Regions from separate parts of the Nitratireductor sp. L15S-10 genome, predicted to be linked through region 2. Evidence: riboswitches for the same ligand, from Rfam matches in the RefSeq annotation. Region 2 holds a riboswitch; the other holds the start of a gene.

Region 1 (4,413 bases), 1.1 Mb from region 2:
TATCAGGCCATCAAGCGCTTGCGCAGTGACCATTCGGACGGCAACGTTTTGCTGGTCGACGGGGTCGATCCTGGCCATAAAGCAAGCGATATTCTGACCTCATCATAAGAGTGGCGAACTGCGCCTGACCTGGAAGGTTTCAGAATTCGACCCTGAAACCACCAGAGAGCGTGACGGAACGGAATTCAAGACCTGCACCATCCTGAAATGCCTCGACTGGTGCGCCGGAAGCGATTTCGTAAATCCGCCCGTCGCCGATTTTGCTGAAGTGTTGCTCGAAAGTTCCGGCGAGAAACAGATTGGTATTTTCGGTGAGGCTGTACTCCATCCGCCCGGATAGGGAAACAAACGGCAGCATGCCGAAATCCTCACGGAAACGCAGGTCGCGCTGCCAGTGGTGATCCTCGTCCCTGACTTCGAAATTGAGGCCGCCACGAGCCTGCAGCGCAAGGGTCCAGCCATTGTGTCTAGTGGTGGCTTCCGCTCCGAGGAAAACACCCGGAAACTGTTGCTGATAAGAGATGCCACGCACATTGTCGGGAAAACTTCCTATGTCGTCGCGAAAGCCCGCTTCGCTGTAAACATACGAACCACCATACGAAGTCCATTTGACATCCGTGTATTTAAAGCCGCCATGCAGGTTGAGGATTACTGTATCCCTAATCTCGAAATCCCGTCCGAATGCGATGTCGCCTGTGAAATAATGGTCCAGCTCGGTTTGGGGATGGATCGAACGGTCACTCCAGTCATTGAAGGTGTAGCTGGGTGCTGCATCGAGCCAGTCGTAGTCCTCCATCCGGCTATCTCCGGAGAATCCCACTGTTGCGCTTGCTTTCAACGTCCAGGGTCCGGCGAACCGCGCTTCTAAAGTGCCCGTTATGACGGGAGCTTCGCTTTCCCAATAAAGCGCGCTGATGCGGTTTCCAGCAGTATCGTAAACGATCTCTTCAGCCTGGAGAAAGGTGTACCCCACGCCTCCAATGAAGGTGATGTCGCCGCTATCTGATAACACCACCTGGGCATCCTGCAGCCTTCCGTCCGCGGCGAATGAATTTCCCGTTAAAGTAGAAAATATGAGAACCGAAGCCGAGATAAAGTTGCGCGTCATTCATAGCTTCCTATGAGAATATGATAAATTATAACTAAAATACAATGATTTAAGGTATCTCAGAAATCACTTTAGGTCGCAAGGGAGTGCAAGCAGGAATTGTTAAATCCCTCCTTGGTTCCTATGCGATAGATCTCGCTGTGGGCATGCAAGCCAACCGAAGACCGGCAAGCAGCGCCTTATCGCGTGATGAGGTCAGCGCTGACCGATCTGTTCAAGCTCATAAGGCGTCGACTGGTAGACCTGATTGATCCAGTTTCCGAAGAGCAGGTGCGCGTGCGAGCGCCAGCGGTTGAGCGGCGGGCGGCTTGGATCGTCATCAGGGTAATAACCGTGCGGGACCGCAACCTCGGTTCCTGCTGCAACATCGCGGTCGTATTCCTCCTTGAGCGAGGTGGAATCGTATTCGATGTGATTGAACATATAGAGCCGATTGCCGGTTTCTTCTGTCAGGAGACAGGGACCGGTGACATCCGATTCCATGAGCACCTGAAGGCCACGGTCGGTGGGAATGTCTGAAGAGCGGACTTCTGTCCACCGTGATACCGGGATGGCGAAATCGTCTGAGAAACCGGCCAGAAACGGCGACGCGGGGGCGTTGTTGCGGTGCCGGAAGACACCGAAAGCCTTCTTCTCAAGCGTGTATTTTGGAATGCGGTGGAAATGCCAGGCAGCCGCCATGGCTCCCCAGCAGATGTAAAAGGAGGAATGGACGTTGGTCAGCGTCCAGTCCAGTATTTCTTCCAGCTCTTTCCAGTAGGTAACTTCCTCGAAAGGCAGAAGTTCAATGGGCGCACCGGTTATGATGAAACCGTCGAACTTGCGGTCCCGGACTTCCTCCCAGGTCTGGTAGAAGGAAATGAGGTGTTCCTCCGGTGTGTTCTTGGCGCGGTGGTTGCCGATGCGCACGAGGGTCAGCTCCACCTGCAGAGGTGAGGCGCCAATCAGACGGGCGAACTGGGTTTCGGTCCGGATTTTGTTGGGCATGAGATTGAGGAGCCCGATCTGCAGAGGGCGGACATCCTGCCGCAGGGCTGTCTGCTCGTCCATCACGGACACACCTTCACGCACGAGCACGTCGCGGGCGGGAAGCTGGTCGGGTATTTTGATCGGCATCGTTTTGCTCCAACAAAAAAGACCGGTGGCGAAATCGCGACCGGTCTCAGCAAATTCTGCTTCGCACGGCCTTTTAGCGAATTGTTTTACGTGGCTGCAAGCCGACCGGCCAAATCACCACGAAGAGAGACCTTTATTTAGGATGGTGTTTTCTTTGCGTCAATCGTCGTCATGGTCTAAAGCAACGGACGGATTTTCTACGCAAGGGTCGAGGATCCGATCAACCGATTTTCAAAACAGGACCATTCAATGAGCACGTCCGTCCGTCCCGAACCGAAGCCCGGTGTCATGGATATCGCCGCTTATGTGCCCGGCCGTGAAAGCGCCCCGGGTGCAGCAAAGGTGTGGAAGCTCTCCTCAAACGAATCTCCGCTCGGGCCCTCGCCCGCGGCTGTCGAGGCGATTTCCAAAGCGATGGGGCATCTGGAACTTTATCCGGACGGATCTGCCACGAAGTTGCGTGACGCCATTGCGGAGACGCACGGGCTCAACCCGGCCAACATTCTTTGTTCCAACGGATCCGATGAGTTGCTGGGTCTGCTTGCACAGACCTATATCAAGCCCGGCGACGAGGCGGTTTTCACCGAGCACGGATTCCTTGTCTACCGTATCCAGACGCTGGCTGCCGGGGGTACGCCGGTGGTGGTGAAGGAGGACAATGAGCGCGCGGATGTCGATGCCATTCTCGCGGCGGTGACGAACAAGACGCGCATTGTGTTCCTGGCCAATCCGAATAACCCGACCGGGACGTATCTGCCGGTGGACGAGGTGCGCCGCCTACAGGCGGGCCTGCCCAAGAATGTTCTTCTGGTGCTCGATGCGGCCTATGCCGAGTATGTGCGCCGCAACGACTATGAATCGGGTATCGAGCTGGTTTCTTCCTGCGAGAATGTCGTGATGACGCGTACCTTTTCCAAGATCCATGGAATGGCGGCGCTGCGCATCGGCTGGATGTATGCTCCGGTGCATGTGGTGGATGCGGTGAACCGGGTGCGCGGTCCGTTCAATGTCAATGCGCTGGCCATCGAGGCAGGTGCCGCGGCGATCCGCGACAAAGCTCATGTGGAGCGAGCCGTTGCGCACAATGAGACGTGGAGTTCCTGGCTGGTCGACGAACTCGTCAAGCTTGGTCTCAGGGTCACGCCCAGCGTCGGTAATTTTCTGCTGATTCACTTCCCGGACAATGGAGGCAAGTCGGCGGCTGATGCGGACGCTTTCCTTGGGTCACGCGGCTATATACTGCGCAGGGTGGTGCCTTATGGTTTCCCCAATGCATTGCGCCTGACCGTCGGCCCGGAAGAGGCCAATCGCGGCGTTGTTGCCGCGCTCAAGGATTTCATGGAAAGCTGAGTTGTGCCTGACCCACTTTTTGAAAAGATCGCGCTGGTCGGCATCGGCCTGATCGGTTCCTCGCTGGCGCGAGCCATCAGGCATGGCGGTCTTGCATCAACCGTCGCGATTTCGAGCCGGAGCGAAAAGACCCTCTCCAGAGCGCGCGAACTGGGATTGGGCGATGTCTATGAGCAGGGTGCGGCCGAAGCAGTGCAGGATGCCGATCTGGTGATCGTCTCGGTCCCCGTGGGGGCTTCCGGGGCGGTGGCGGAAGCCATCGCGCCCGGGTTGAAACCGGGCGCGATTGTCACAGATGTCGGCTCGACCAAGGCGTCGGTGATTGCGCAGATGCAGCCGCACCTGCCTGACAACGTCCACTTCATCCCCGGGCACCCGATCGCGGGTACGGAAGATTCTGGTCCTGATGCCGGTTTCGCAGACCTATTTGAAGGGCGCTGGTGCATTCTGACACCGCTTCCCGATACCGATTCCGATGCGCTCTCGCGTCTGACGGCGTTCTGGGAGCGGTGTGGTGCCATGGTCGACAGCATGGACCCGCAGCATCACGATATGGTGCTTGCCATCGTCTCGCACCTGCCGCACATCATCGCCTACAACATCGTCGGCACAGCGGACGACCTGGAAGCGGTCACCAAGTCGGAAGTCATCAAATACTCGGCCTCCGGATTTCGTGACTTCACGCGCCTTGCAGCCTCCGACCCGACCATGTGGCGGGATGTGTGTCTGCACAATAGCGATGCCATTCTGGAGATGCTCGCACGCTTTTCCGAAGATCTTTCCGCGCTTCAGCGCGCGATCCGCTGGGGCGATGGCGATAAGCTCTTTGAGATGTTTAC
Region 2 (4,413 bases):
GCGACCCCTGGCGCATCTTCGACCTTGTGGTGGTGGGGATTGCACTTGTTCCGGCGACCGCCGGGCTCTCGGTTTTGCGCGCGCTGCGCATCCTGCGTGTTCTGCGGCTCGTCAGCATGGTGCCGTCATTGCGGCGTGTGGTCGGCGGACTGATTTCAGCCCTGCCCGGCATGGGCTCCATCATGCTGCTTCTGGGGCTGGTTTATTATGTATTCGCTGTCATGGCCACGAAGCTGTTCGGTGCGTCCTTTCCGGACTGGTTTGGTACGATAGGCCTTTCCGCCTATTCGCTCTTCCAGATCATGACGCTGGAAAGCTGGTCGATGGGGATCGTCCGTCCGGTGATGGAAGTCTATCCGTTTGCCTGGCTCTTCTTCATTCCGTTTATCGTCTCGACCACTTTCACCGTGCTGAACCTGTTTATCGGTATCATCGTCTCGGCCATGCAGGCCGAGCATGATGAAGAGGCATCGGCCGAACGCACCGCCCTGCAGGCCGAGCAGGAGATCATCCTCAACGAGATTCGAGCCCTGCGCAAAGAAGTGCAGGCAATGGCCGCGGAAAAGGTGCGAGAAGAGCGCTGACCTTCGCGGTCAGCCCATGCGGAAGTGCTTGGAAAGCTTGAGCGACTGGCCCTGATAATTGGATTTGAGATCCGCACCGTAGAGCGCTCCGGGGCGTGAAAGCATCCGTTCGTAGACGAGGCGGCCGACGATCTGGCCATGCTCGAGAATGAATGGAACCTCATGGCTGCGCACTTCCAGAACCGCGCGGCTGCCAGTGCCTCCGGCGGAGGAATGGCCAAAACCGGGATCGAAGAAGCCCGCATAGTGCACGCGGAACTCGCCCACCAATGGATCGAAGGGCGTCATCTCGGCGGCATGGTGCGGTGGCACATGCACCGCTTCCTGCGACACGAGAATGTAGAACTCGTCGGGATCGAGGATCAGGCCGCCCGCACCATCGCCGGCCAGCGGTTCCCAGAAGTCCGCGATATCGTGCTGATCGCGCTTGTCCACGTCGATCAGCGCCGTGTGGTGTTTAGCGCGGTAGCCGATCAACCCGTTGCTGCCACCGCTCAGGTCGACCGAAAGCGCGATACCACCGCCGGTGATGTTGGGATCTTCCGAAGCAACAAGCGTCTCGCGCGCATGCAGTTCCGCCAGAGCGCTTTCATCGAGCAGCGCCTTGCCAGTGCGGAAACGGATTTGCGAAAGACGCGAGCCGGTGCGCACGACGATCGGGAAGGTGCGGGGGCTCACCTCCATATAGAGCGGACCGGAATAGCCGGCGGGGATCTTGTCGAACTCCTGTCCGTTATCGGTCATCACGCGGGTAAAGATGTCGAGGCGTCCGGTGGAGCTTTTCGGATTGGCCGACGCGGAAATTCCGTCTGGCAGATCGAGCCCCTCCAGCAGTGGAACAATATAGACGCAGCCTGTCTCCAGAACTGCACCCTCACCAAGCGCGATCTCATGCAGCTTGAGTTTCTCAAGCTTTTCCGAAACGCGGTGGTTTGGCCCCGGCAGGAAGCTGGCGCGCACGCGATAGGCGACGGTGCCAAGTCGCAGATCGAGGCTGGCCGGCTGAATTTGATCGTGATCCAGCGGGCGGGCCGAGGCGAGCGCTCCATTGTCGAACAGTGCCGCAATATCCTTGTCCGGCAGAATTCCCGCTTTTGCCAACGCCCCTCTCCTTGCACAGGATTTGATTGAACGAGGTTTAGCGCCGCTTGTCGTTGACGCAAGGCGCTTGAAGGCGTAATGGAGCTTTATCCCGTGGTGATTTGGCCGGTCGGCTTGCAGCCACGTTAAAGAAGTCGCTAAAAGGCCGCGCTCGATCACCGGACCGGCATGCGGCTTCTCGCGGCCGGTTTTTTGTTGGGTGTAGAAGCGATGACAGACAACTCCAAGAACGACTGGAAACCACAGACAGCGCTTGTCCATGGCGGGGTCACCCGCTCACAGTTTGGCGAGACCTCCGAAGCGCTCTATTTGACGCAGGGCTTTATCTATGACAGCGCGGAAGCTGCGGAAGCCCGTTTCAAGGGTGAGGAACCGGGCTTCGTCTATTCCCGCTATGCCAACCCAACCGTCGACATGTTCGAGCGCCGCATGTGCGCGCTGGAAGGTGCGGAAGAGGCGCGGGCCATGTCTTCCGGCATGGCGGCTGTCACCGCTGCGCTCCTTTGTTCGCTCAAAGCAGGTGATCATGTGGTGGCCGGTCGCGCGCTTTTCGGATCCTGCCGCTGGGTGGTCGAGACACTGATGCCTCGCTACGGGATCGAGACAACGCTTGTCGACGGCGCGAAGCTCGAAAACTGGAAAGCGGCCATACGCCCCAACACAAAGCTGTTCTTTCTTGAAAGCCCTACCAATCCGACATTGGAGGTGGCTGACATTGCCGGTGTCGCCGCCCTTGCCAAAGAGATCGGTGGCCGGCTGGTTGTCGACAACGTTTTCGCCACCCCTCTCCTGCAGAAGCCCCTTGAACTGGGCGCGCACGTGGTCGTCTATTCCGCTACCAAGCACATTGACGGTCAGGGCCGATGTCTGGGCGGTGTCGTCTTGTCGGATAAGGAATGGGTGGACGAGCATCTGCAGGACTTCTTCCGCCACACCGGGCCCAGTCTTTCACCCTTCAACGCATGGACACTGCTCAAGGGGCTGGAAACACTGCCGCTGCGCGTGCGCCAGCAGACCGAGAGCGCCGGCCGCATCGCCGACCTGCTTGCTGCCCATCCCAAGGTCGCCCGCGTCATCTATCCGGGTCGCAGGGATCACCCACAGGCCGACATTATCGCCCGGCAGATGAAAGGCGGCTCGACGCTTATCTGCGCTGAGCTGAAAGGCGGCAAGAAGGACGCATTCGCTTTTGAGAACGCTTTAAAAATCTTCCAGATTTCAAACAATCTCGGCGATGCCAAAAGCCTCATCACCCACCCGGCAACGACCACCCACAAAAATCTGTCGGATGACGCCCGTGCAGAGCTGGGGATTGGTGACGGCACGCTGCGCCTGTCGGTCGGTCTGGAGGATTGCGACGACCTTCTTGCCGACATCGAACGGGCGCTGGACGCGATCTAGCCGAGATTTCAGCTGAACCGCCTGCCCGCCAGAACAATGCGTGAAACGGTGGTATAAGCGGTAAGCGCGGCGAAACCGTAGGCAAGCATGGAGAACCACGACGGTAAGAGACACATGGCCACGAATACAGCCAGTGTCTCACTCGCTTCGGCAAGCCCCGTGGTGAAGAACAGCGATTTCTCGCCCCGGGCATCGCTCTTGAGTCGGTGTTTCTCGGCCATGATCGCGTAGGCGAGAAAGCTGGCGCCATTGACGTAGAACGCCAGCAGGAGCACTGCGCCGGCGATCGCATTCGCATCGGGATCGGCGACGATGAAGCCGAGCGGCACCGCGCCGTAGAAGGCAAAGTCCAGAACGATGTCGAGATAGCCGCCGAAATCGGTCTTGCCGTGAATTCTGGCGATGGCCCCGTCCAACCCGTCGCATAAGCGGCTGGCCAGAATAAGGGCGAGCCCTGCCCAAAATGCCTGACATGCTATGAGAGCGGCGGCGGCAACCCCCAGAACAAGCCCGGCATAGGTGACGGCATTGGCGCGCACCCCCGCTGCCGCAAGACGGGTGGCCATGGCCGATAACCCGGGGTCGATCTTTCGGTGTGCCCAACCGTCAAGCATGTTTCACCAGCAAGTTGTTCTCATTGCCCCATGCTTATCGCCATTCGACCTCTCATGCCGCTCACAATGGCGTCATGAAAGATCACCGAACCTCATGCATGATCCGCCATCTCATCTCTGCTATGCTCTTGATCTTTCACGGGAAGGCTCCATCCTTCCTGCGTCGAGTGCGCGCAATGTGAGTTTGAGCCATGTACAGAGCTGTTACCCAATCAATCGAAGTGAGCGCCGAACCGAGCTATCTGTCCGCACAATCGGACCCGGAAAGCGGCCATTTCGTATGGGCTTACCGGATCACAATCACGAACCATTCGCCCGAGACTGTTCAACTCGTCGCGCGTTATTGGCACATCACCGACGAGACGGGACGGGTTCAGGAGGTGCGCGGAGAAGGTGTGGTGGGAGAGCAGCCGGTCCTGCAACCGGGCGACAGCTACACATATACGTCCGGGTGCCCGCTAACCGCTCCATCCGGCATCATGGTGGGGCGTTACACGATGCGAGGACCGCGCGGAGCGCTTTTCGAGATCGACATACCCGCCTTCTCACTCGATCTTCCCGGCGCCTCAGCCCGGGTCAACTGAAATCCGTCGGATCGAAGACGTATTCGGTTGAACAGAACTCACAGGTGACGCGTATGACGCCATCCTCGGTGCTGTCAGCCACCTCTTCCGGCGTGAAGCCATCCAGAACGGCCTTGATCTTGTCTCGCG

What was found. Region 2 has a riboswitch for S-adenosylmethionine ahead of P2W41_RS16915 (O-succinylhomoserine sulfhydrylase). Riboswitches for the same ligand answer to the same signal wherever they lie in the genome.
Region 1: it holds a riboswitch for S-adenosylmethionine, as region 2 does, so the genes downstream of both, metA (homoserine O-succinyltransferase) here and P2W41_RS16915 (O-succinylhomoserine sulfhydrylase) in region 2, are expected to answer to the same signal.

What each region holds. Positions count from the first base shown of each region.
Region 1 covers NZ_CP120674.1:917,498-921,910, forward strand. The annotation lists gene P2W41_RS04445 (DUF1330 domain-containing protein) at 1-108, shown strand, start outside; gene P2W41_RS04450 (omptin family outer membrane protease) at 140-1,108, opposite strand; gene metA (homoserine O-succinyltransferase) at 1,304-2,224, opposite strand; SAM riboswitch at 2,278-2,355, opposite strand; gene hisC (histidinol-phosphate transaminase) at 2,474-3,574, shown strand; gene P2W41_RS04465 (prephenate/arogenate dehydrogenase family protein) at 3,578-4,413, shown strand, end outside.
Region 2 covers NZ_CP120674.1:3,556,639-3,561,051, forward strand. The annotation lists gene P2W41_RS16905 (ion transporter) at 1-584, shown strand, start outside; gene P2W41_RS16910 (2'-deoxycytidine 5'-triphosphate deaminase) at 594-1,685, opposite strand; SAM riboswitch at 1,769-1,846, shown strand; gene P2W41_RS16915 (O-succinylhomoserine sulfhydrylase) at 1,896-3,086, shown strand; gene P2W41_RS16920 (CDP-alcohol phosphatidyltransferase family protein) at 3,095-3,700, opposite strand; gene apaG (Co2+/Mg2+ efflux protein ApaG) at 3,892-4,284, shown strand; gene P2W41_RS16930 (Hsp33 family molecular chaperone) at 4,277-4,413, opposite strand, start outside.